2 regions of the uncultured Planococcus sp. genome follow, and region 2 is predicted to be linked to the other one. Evidence: predicted binding sites of a transcription regulator. Region 2 holds the regulator's gene; the other holds the start of a gene.
The links. Region 2 encodes LexA, which represses DNA repair genes until DNA is damaged. Its sites were predicted from a motif close to CGAACATATGTTCG; they were not measured.

Region 1 (3,683 bases), on a different contig from region 2:
CAATTCTTTTCATTCAACCGTCACAATCGAAACCACTTCATCCATCGGCAGCCTGTGCTTTTCAACTTGATTTCCGTAAATCAACATGCGGCTTCTTGCATCGATGCCTTCAATCGTCCCCCTATGCTCATGGATCACGCCGTCCTTCCAGCTGTGGATAAGGACTTCGCATTGGCGTTTCAGTGCGATGTCCATCTCCTCCTGGAGCAGCTGCAGGTCGTATTCGTTCAAGTCGGGTTTCAGCACCTTTTCGTCTTTTTCGTACCACTCCCGGATCATTTCGACATGTTCCGGCAGCATTAAAGCTGTCCATTTGATCTTTCCACGGTCTTTGATGTCGCCTACGGTCTTTAAATATTTATTGCGCTTCATCGGACCACTCCCCTTACTCTTTATTGTGCCCGCCGATCAGTTTCGTCCGCGCTATGGCTGTGCCTGCCTGTGTACCCGATATACCCCGGTAAATCGCCGAATAGCCGTACTTTTTCCGTATGTTGTCCATGGCTGTTCCAAGACTTCTGTTTTCGAACTTCCGTTCATCAAAAAGGCTTAACTGCATCGATGATTCTTCTTCCAAGTTGCTGATGGACAATGAAATCTGCCGGACGGGTTTGTGCTGGAAATGTTCTCTGAAAATCGCCTGGCAGACCTGATAAATCATCAAGGTGTCATTTGTCGCTTCTTCAATAGAGCGCGAGCGGGAAAAGCCCCCACCGAAAGCAGTCTTGCTGTATGTGATACCTAAATGTATGGTCCGCCCTGCACGGCGGGCTTGGCGCGTCCGCATCGCTACGTCTTCGCACATTTCCAGAATGATCGTCATGATGTCTTTTTCTTCTATGTAATCCTGATACAGAATCTGTCCTTTTCCATAACTGACCTGCCCCTCTATCAAAGGAGACCCCAGATCCGATAAGTCGATGCCATTCGCGTGCTGGTGCAGCTGATTGCCCAGTATCCCGAACCGTTCTTCCAGCAGGGAGACATCCGCACTGGCCAAATCCCCCACACAAAAGATGCCCATGCTGTTCAAGGTCTTTTCTGTTTGTGATCCGATGCCCCACATTCTCCGCAGAGGCGCAACAGGCCATAACTTCGCTGCCACATCAGCATATGTCCAATAGGCAAAACCCGTTTCCTTCGCTTCCAGATCCAGGGCCAGCTTCGCCATCAGCATGTTTGGCCCTCCGCCGACTGAGGAAGGCAGTTTGAAGCTATCCAACAACTTCTGCTGGATGCGGCGCATGGTGAGTTCAGGCGATCCCCATAACTTTTCAGTGCCTGTAAGTTCAATGAAACTTTCGTCCACACTATAGATATGAATCGACTCTTTTGGCACATAAGTCCCCAGTAGTTCAGTGATGGCCATGGACTTCTCCAAATACAGCTTCATTTTCGGTTCAATCAGCAAGATGTCCGGATGATTGGGGATTTCAAAAAGCCGCGTGCCGGTCCTCACACCAAAACGCTCTTTCATCATCGGTGAAGCAGCTAAAACCACACTTCCTTTCCGCTCCTGATTCCCGACAACCGCAAGACAGACTTCCAGTGGATCCAATCCCAGTTCGACCGCAGAAACACTGGCATAAAATCCGCGCATGTCGATACAGAATATGGAGCGTTCCGGCAGTTCATGACCCTTCATCGTCGCCACCTCCCTAAAGGGAACGTATGTTCTTATTCTATACCACCAGTATGACAACGGCAATCCTTTTTGCGAAAATAAAAATTCCGGTCTTTGTTTTATTTAGTTCGAAGCGGAACAGAATCCGCTTTTCCGAGGCTATTCTGCTGTTTTCACTTCAATCAACCCGGGGATGGTTGGCCTTCAGTTTGTACAGAAGAATTGCAGCCTGAATCAACGAATTTTCTAACAACTTTACATTTGGCTGATCGCGTATTATGATAGTCCAAGTAAGAGATTTGACATCCATCGTTCTTATCAGCGCAACGGAAAACAGGACAGAAACCGTTTCCGCCCTGCAGGAATCATTGGGTGCCAAACCCACTGCAAGCTTTAGGAACAAAGTTTGCTTTGAAAAAGTCATCGCCTTCGGGTGATGGCTTTTTTCGTTTTTTTCATATTTTTCTTATGATAAAAAAACACAAAACCGGCCGGGCTAATGCCCGGCCGGTTTTGTGTTCAATTATGCTTCTGCTGTTTTAGCAGGTTTTTTATCGCGTGCCAGCCATTGGATTCCGAACAGAATCACAAATGCGACAGCGCCAATCGTATCAGACAAGCCTTCCGGATAAATCAAAGCCAAACCGGTTGCAAATGTCAGGACACGCTCGAGCCAGTTGAGCTTCCGGTACCAATAGCCGATCAATCCGGCGCCAATAGCAATCATGCCTGTAATGGCGGTGATTAATACCCAAATCAGCTCAGGCCAGGTCGTGTCGATCATCAGAAGGGCTGGTGACAAAACGAACATATACGGAATGATGAACGCTGCTATCGCCAGTTTAGCCGCGATGAAACCAGTCCGTATCGGCTCACCACCCGAGATTCCTGAAGCCGCAAATGCTGCTAAAGCAACCGGAGGGGTGATATCGGCGATGATTCCGAAGTAAAATACGAATAAATGGGCAGATAAAGCGACCACAAGCGGTACCGCTGCTCCAACCGGCTCATCTATCATCAACAAAGTGATGATGGCTGGTGCCGCTATCGTAGAGGTAATGACATAGTTGGCAGTTGTCGGTGATCCCATACCCAGGACAATCGCTGCCAGCATCGTGAAGAATAGGGTCAGCAGGATATTTCCGCCTGAAGCGGAAACCAGTCCATTTGCCAAACTTAAACCAAGGCCGGTCTTTACAACGACCCCGACGATGATCCCTGCTGCCGCTGTTGCTGCTGCAACAGCAAGTGCAGTCCGAGCACCGTCAACCAATGCTAAGATGATGTCTTTGAAATTCAAGCGTGTTTCTTTATTGAAAGCACTGACAAAAATCGTCAGCAGAATCCCGTAAAGCGCTGCTTGCATAGTCGGAATACCAATCAACAGGAAGAAGATGATCGCAACAATCGGCAGGAGCAGGTAAATCTTTTTCAAGACTTCCTTGCGGTCCGGCATTTCTTCCGGTGAAAGGCCCTTCAAGCCGATTCGCTTGGCTTCGAAATGGGTCATGATCCAAACCCCTGTGAAATATAAAAGAGCCGGTATTGCGGCTGCTTTGGCAATTTCCCAGTAAGTCACTCCCCCGATAAATTCCACCATCAGGAAGGCTGCTGCCCCCATAATCGGTGGCATCAACTGACCGCCGGTGGAAGCTGCCGCCTCCACCCCGCCGGCAAATTCTTTTTTATAGCCTAATTTTTTCATCATCGGAATCGTATAAGAACCCGATGTAACAACATTGGCAACAGAACTTCCGGAAATGGTTCCCTGCAGGGCACTTGAGAAAATAGCTACCTTTGCCGGTCCACCCGTTAAATTCCCGGCCAGGGATACAGCCAAGTCATTAAAGTACTGTCCGACTCCTGTTTTCACCAGGAAGGAGCCGAATAACAGGAAGGTGAAGATGAAAGTCGCCGATACGCCGATCGGTGTCCCCAATATTCCATCCGTGGTATAGAACATCAACTGAACGACTGAGTCCAGATCTTGTCCTCTATGGCGCAGGAACCCTGGGAAATAAGGACCGAAAAAGGAATAGGCCAAAAACAAACTGGCAAT
Region 2 (3,683 bases):
TATCTTTGGTCGTGCTGACACGGCAATAAATTAATGCGTTTTTCTTCATTCAGCATCACCTGCAAATTTACTGGTCTCATCAGGAGCAAATCTTAAATGATCACTGGGAATCTTGAGTAATTGCCCGGCGATGATTTTAGAAGTTGAAAGGTTATTCTCTTTCATAATCTCTTCTATCCATTCATGATGGGGGGTTGTGCCACTGAACGATTCAGCTAATGTCCAGAGTGTGTCGCCTTCTTCTATTTCAACTTGGCTCATTTGTGCACTGTTTGTATTATGGGACAGGATCGCATAAAAAGTAAACACCATAATTAAAGCAAAAAACAAGATTAAGTAAGAATTTTGTCGGATGATCGTCAAATAAATCGCCTCCTGGGAATGAGTGTTCGGAATGTATGTTCTCATATTAATGCGAACAGGTGTTTTTGTCAAGAATAATATTCGAACCTATGTTTGCATTTCACTGCCCGAGTTGGTATACTATTGGTAGAAATCAAGTAGTATTACTCAAATGAGGTGAAACTGTTGAAAAAAGTATCCAAACGCCAAGAAGACATATTGTCGTTTATAAAAGAAGAAGTCCGCTTAAAAGGCTATCCGCCATCCGTGCGTGAAATCGGGGAGGCAGTCGGTCTGGCATCCAGTTCGACCGTACATGGCCATCTGGCTCGCCTTGAAAGCAAAGGCCTGATCCGTCGCGACCCAACAAAACCCAGAGCAATTGAAGTTATCAGCACTGATGAAGCGCTTATTGATAAAAGTCCTGTATTACATGTACCGTTAATCGGTAAGGTAACTGCCGGTATCCCGATTACGGCAATTGAAAATGTAGAAGAATACTTCCCTCTTCCCCAAAGCTATGGCACAGAAGATGATCACATCTTCATGCTGGAAATCATGGGTGAAAGTATGATTGAAGCCGGAATTTTAAATGGTGATTATGTCATTGTGAAGCAGCAGCAAACTGCTAATAACGGAGATATTGTTGTCGCGATGACTGCAGAAGACGAAGCAACAGTCAAACGTTTCTTCCGCGAAGATAGTTACTTCCGCCTTCAGCCGGAGAATTCATCGATGGATCCAATCATTGTGGATCAAGTTTCGATTCTCGGTAAAGTCGTTGGAGTTTATCGCCAAATCCATTAAACAAAAAACCACCGGGAAAATTCCCCGGTGGTTTTTTGTATTTTTATTATGTAGACTTGACTTCCGATTTACCGTTTCATGCAGCTGAACGCTAAAACTACAGGAATTCTTTTTCTCCTGATGTACTCCTGTTCCTCTTCGAAATATTGAGGTTTCGGCTTCCCTTCCTGCAGACCAGTAACTGTAAATCCTGCTTTTGTCAGTGCCGAGAAATAACTTTCGATGGTTCGATGATGTTTCACCACTATTTTATCGATCCATGGCTCCTGCCGCACCCCTTCATCGAAATATTCATCTACAATCCAACTGCCTCTTTTATCACCGTTTTTTTTGCTTTCAAAAGAAGAAGTCGTCAACGGATGCTGGACACTGAACACAAATCTCCCGTTGTCTTTTAACGACATATGGATGTTTCGGAATACCTGATCCACTTCAGGCAAGTAATGCATCGCTAAACGGGAAGCGATGATATCATATTCACTTTCCGGAAAGTCGAACCCTTCCATCGTGGACTTCGTGATCTGTGCATCTAGCCCTGTTAAATTTACCGATGCCAATCTGCACATTTGTTCCGACCCTTCCACCCCATGATAGTGCAGAGCTCCAGACTCCAGCAGCTCTTTTCCGAACAAGGCATCTCCGCACCCCAGATCCAATACCCGCTTATTCTGAAATACTCCCAGCAGTTCATAGATGACCGGCTTTTCAATGCTGTTGTTAGGACTTTCAAGCCGATTTCTTCTTTGCAGGAAACTTTCTAAAAAATCCTTTTCTTCGTATGCACTGGAACCTTCGTATTTCATCGTATCCCTCCATAATTCGATTTACAGTTACTTTTCAGCTCAAAAAAAGATGCTGCATAAGCAGCACCTACCGCGCGGCTTATAGAAAAGAAATCTTCTACAATTCGCTGACTTTTATATATTTAACCAAATTGATGGTGATGCGATAAATATTACCCGTTTCCGGATCGGAAATTTCATAAGTACCATTGGAAGGGATTTTGCTTAATGCCGACTCTTTATCTACTGCCTGGACGTTATGAATAAATGTATTTCCCTCATCAAAATTAAATTCTACTTGAAACGACTTCATAGCAATGGCCTCCTTCTATCTATTTACTTTGTCTTCGTGAAACAGTCTATCATACATGTAATATTATTGCTGTTTGTATAATTCCTTATAAACAATGACTTTAAGAGCAAGCAGTTCTTCTTCATTTAAATCTTCTTCAAGTTTTTGGATCACTTCGTCAGCAGACATCGAGCCATCTTCAACACCAGACTTCATTTTAGCCAAGTCTGTTATCCCTACCTTTTTAATGACTGTTCCTGCGGCATCTCCAGTTGTCTGAAACGGTAAAGTCTCACTTTTTTGTTCAGCAACTTGTGCCTCTTCTATGTACTCAAGCATTTGAGGGTCATTTTCTACATACTCCACTATTTTTTCCATCTGGCCGCTATTCCGCAGTTCTTCAGTCGCTTCAGCAACCAGGCGATCCGCCGAAAAATCCGGACCTATAACATAGATGCCGATCCCAGCAAATGAAAAAAATATTAAAAAGATAATGATTGTCATTAGAAAGCGCATAGCCGAATTCTCCTTCGCTTTTAGATTATTATAACAGTAGACGGACAAAAGTGTATAAAGTTACCATAAAAAAAAGAAAACCTCGGGTTTAATTCTTTTCAGAACTAAACCCAAGGCTCTTTTCTTTCAATTAAGCATATTCCTTACAAAATCATCGTTTCTGCTGCTCAGCAATCCACCAGTCTATGTGCTCCAAGTTAAAGATCACAATATCCTGATATGCTTTGCGATGCGGAATCTTTCTTTTCGACATTAAATCTGTAATCTGCTCTGCAGCCAGTGGATAATTTACTGATTCCAAATAGTCTACTAAATTTGAAAGTCCTTGAATTTTCCTCAATTTAATCCCCTCCCACAAAATCTTCCTTCAGTTCATCCGAAGGAAAATTCAGTATGAGTTATTAAAATTTTTGGCTGCAATTAATTATAACCTTAAAATTCAGCCTGTAAACCATTTTTTGATTTCATTATTGTTCTGTTAGGTTGATTTTTATCATTCCTTTTTTCCATTACGTTGCTGTAGACCTATTATTTTTCAGCTGGTTATTCTGGTCAATCACTAAATTAGGGCAGCCTTATTGTAAGAATTCGTTTTTCCAAAACAAAAGCACCTCCGAAGAGATGCTCAAAATCCTTATTATTTCTTTTGTAAGGCCAATACTGCATATCCTTTATCTTCATTAAAGTTCCAGTCGACATAAATATCATCTATCGGCCGTTTCAATATCTTCTCTAATGTAGATTGTTTAAAAAGTTTATATTCCAATGGCCGTTTTGCAAGTTTCAGCGTTTCTGAAAACCCCAGATTAATAAGTTCCTTCTCAAGAAGAGTGAATATCTCTATTCGCCTTATTAACAGTGTTCTTTCCCCCAACCAGAAGAGCTCAGTGGAACCGGGCTCTTTTTGTCCGATTTCACTTATTTTGATGATTTCATCAAGAAGT

Region 1: a site for LexA is predicted at 1,665-1,678, ahead of Q0785_RS05430 (UV damage repair protein UvrX). Genes of this name have one in related genera too.

The regions. Positions count from the first base shown of each region.
Region 1 is NZ_CANMXD010000003.1:167,194-170,876, forward strand. It holds gene Q0785_RS05425 (YolD-like family protein) at 10-372, opposite strand; gene Q0785_RS05430 (UV damage repair protein UvrX) at 386-1,645, opposite strand; gene Q0785_RS05435 (TRAP transporter permease) at 2,148-3,683, opposite strand, start outside.
Region 2 is NZ_CANMXD010000004.1:311,731-315,413, forward strand. It holds gene Q0785_RS08160 (recombinase family protein) at 1-49, opposite strand, end outside; gene Q0785_RS08165 (LysM peptidoglycan-binding domain-containing protein) at 46-363, opposite strand; gene lexA (transcriptional repressor LexA) at 529-1,149, shown strand; gene Q0785_RS08175 (class I SAM-dependent methyltransferase) at 1,218-1,952, opposite strand; gene Q0785_RS08180 (hypothetical protein) at 2,050-2,244, opposite strand; gene Q0785_RS08185 (hypothetical protein) at 2,308-2,727, opposite strand; gene Q0785_RS08190 (hypothetical protein) at 2,891-3,079, opposite strand; gene Q0785_RS08195 (Na-translocating system protein MpsC family protein) at 3,377-3,683, opposite strand, start outside.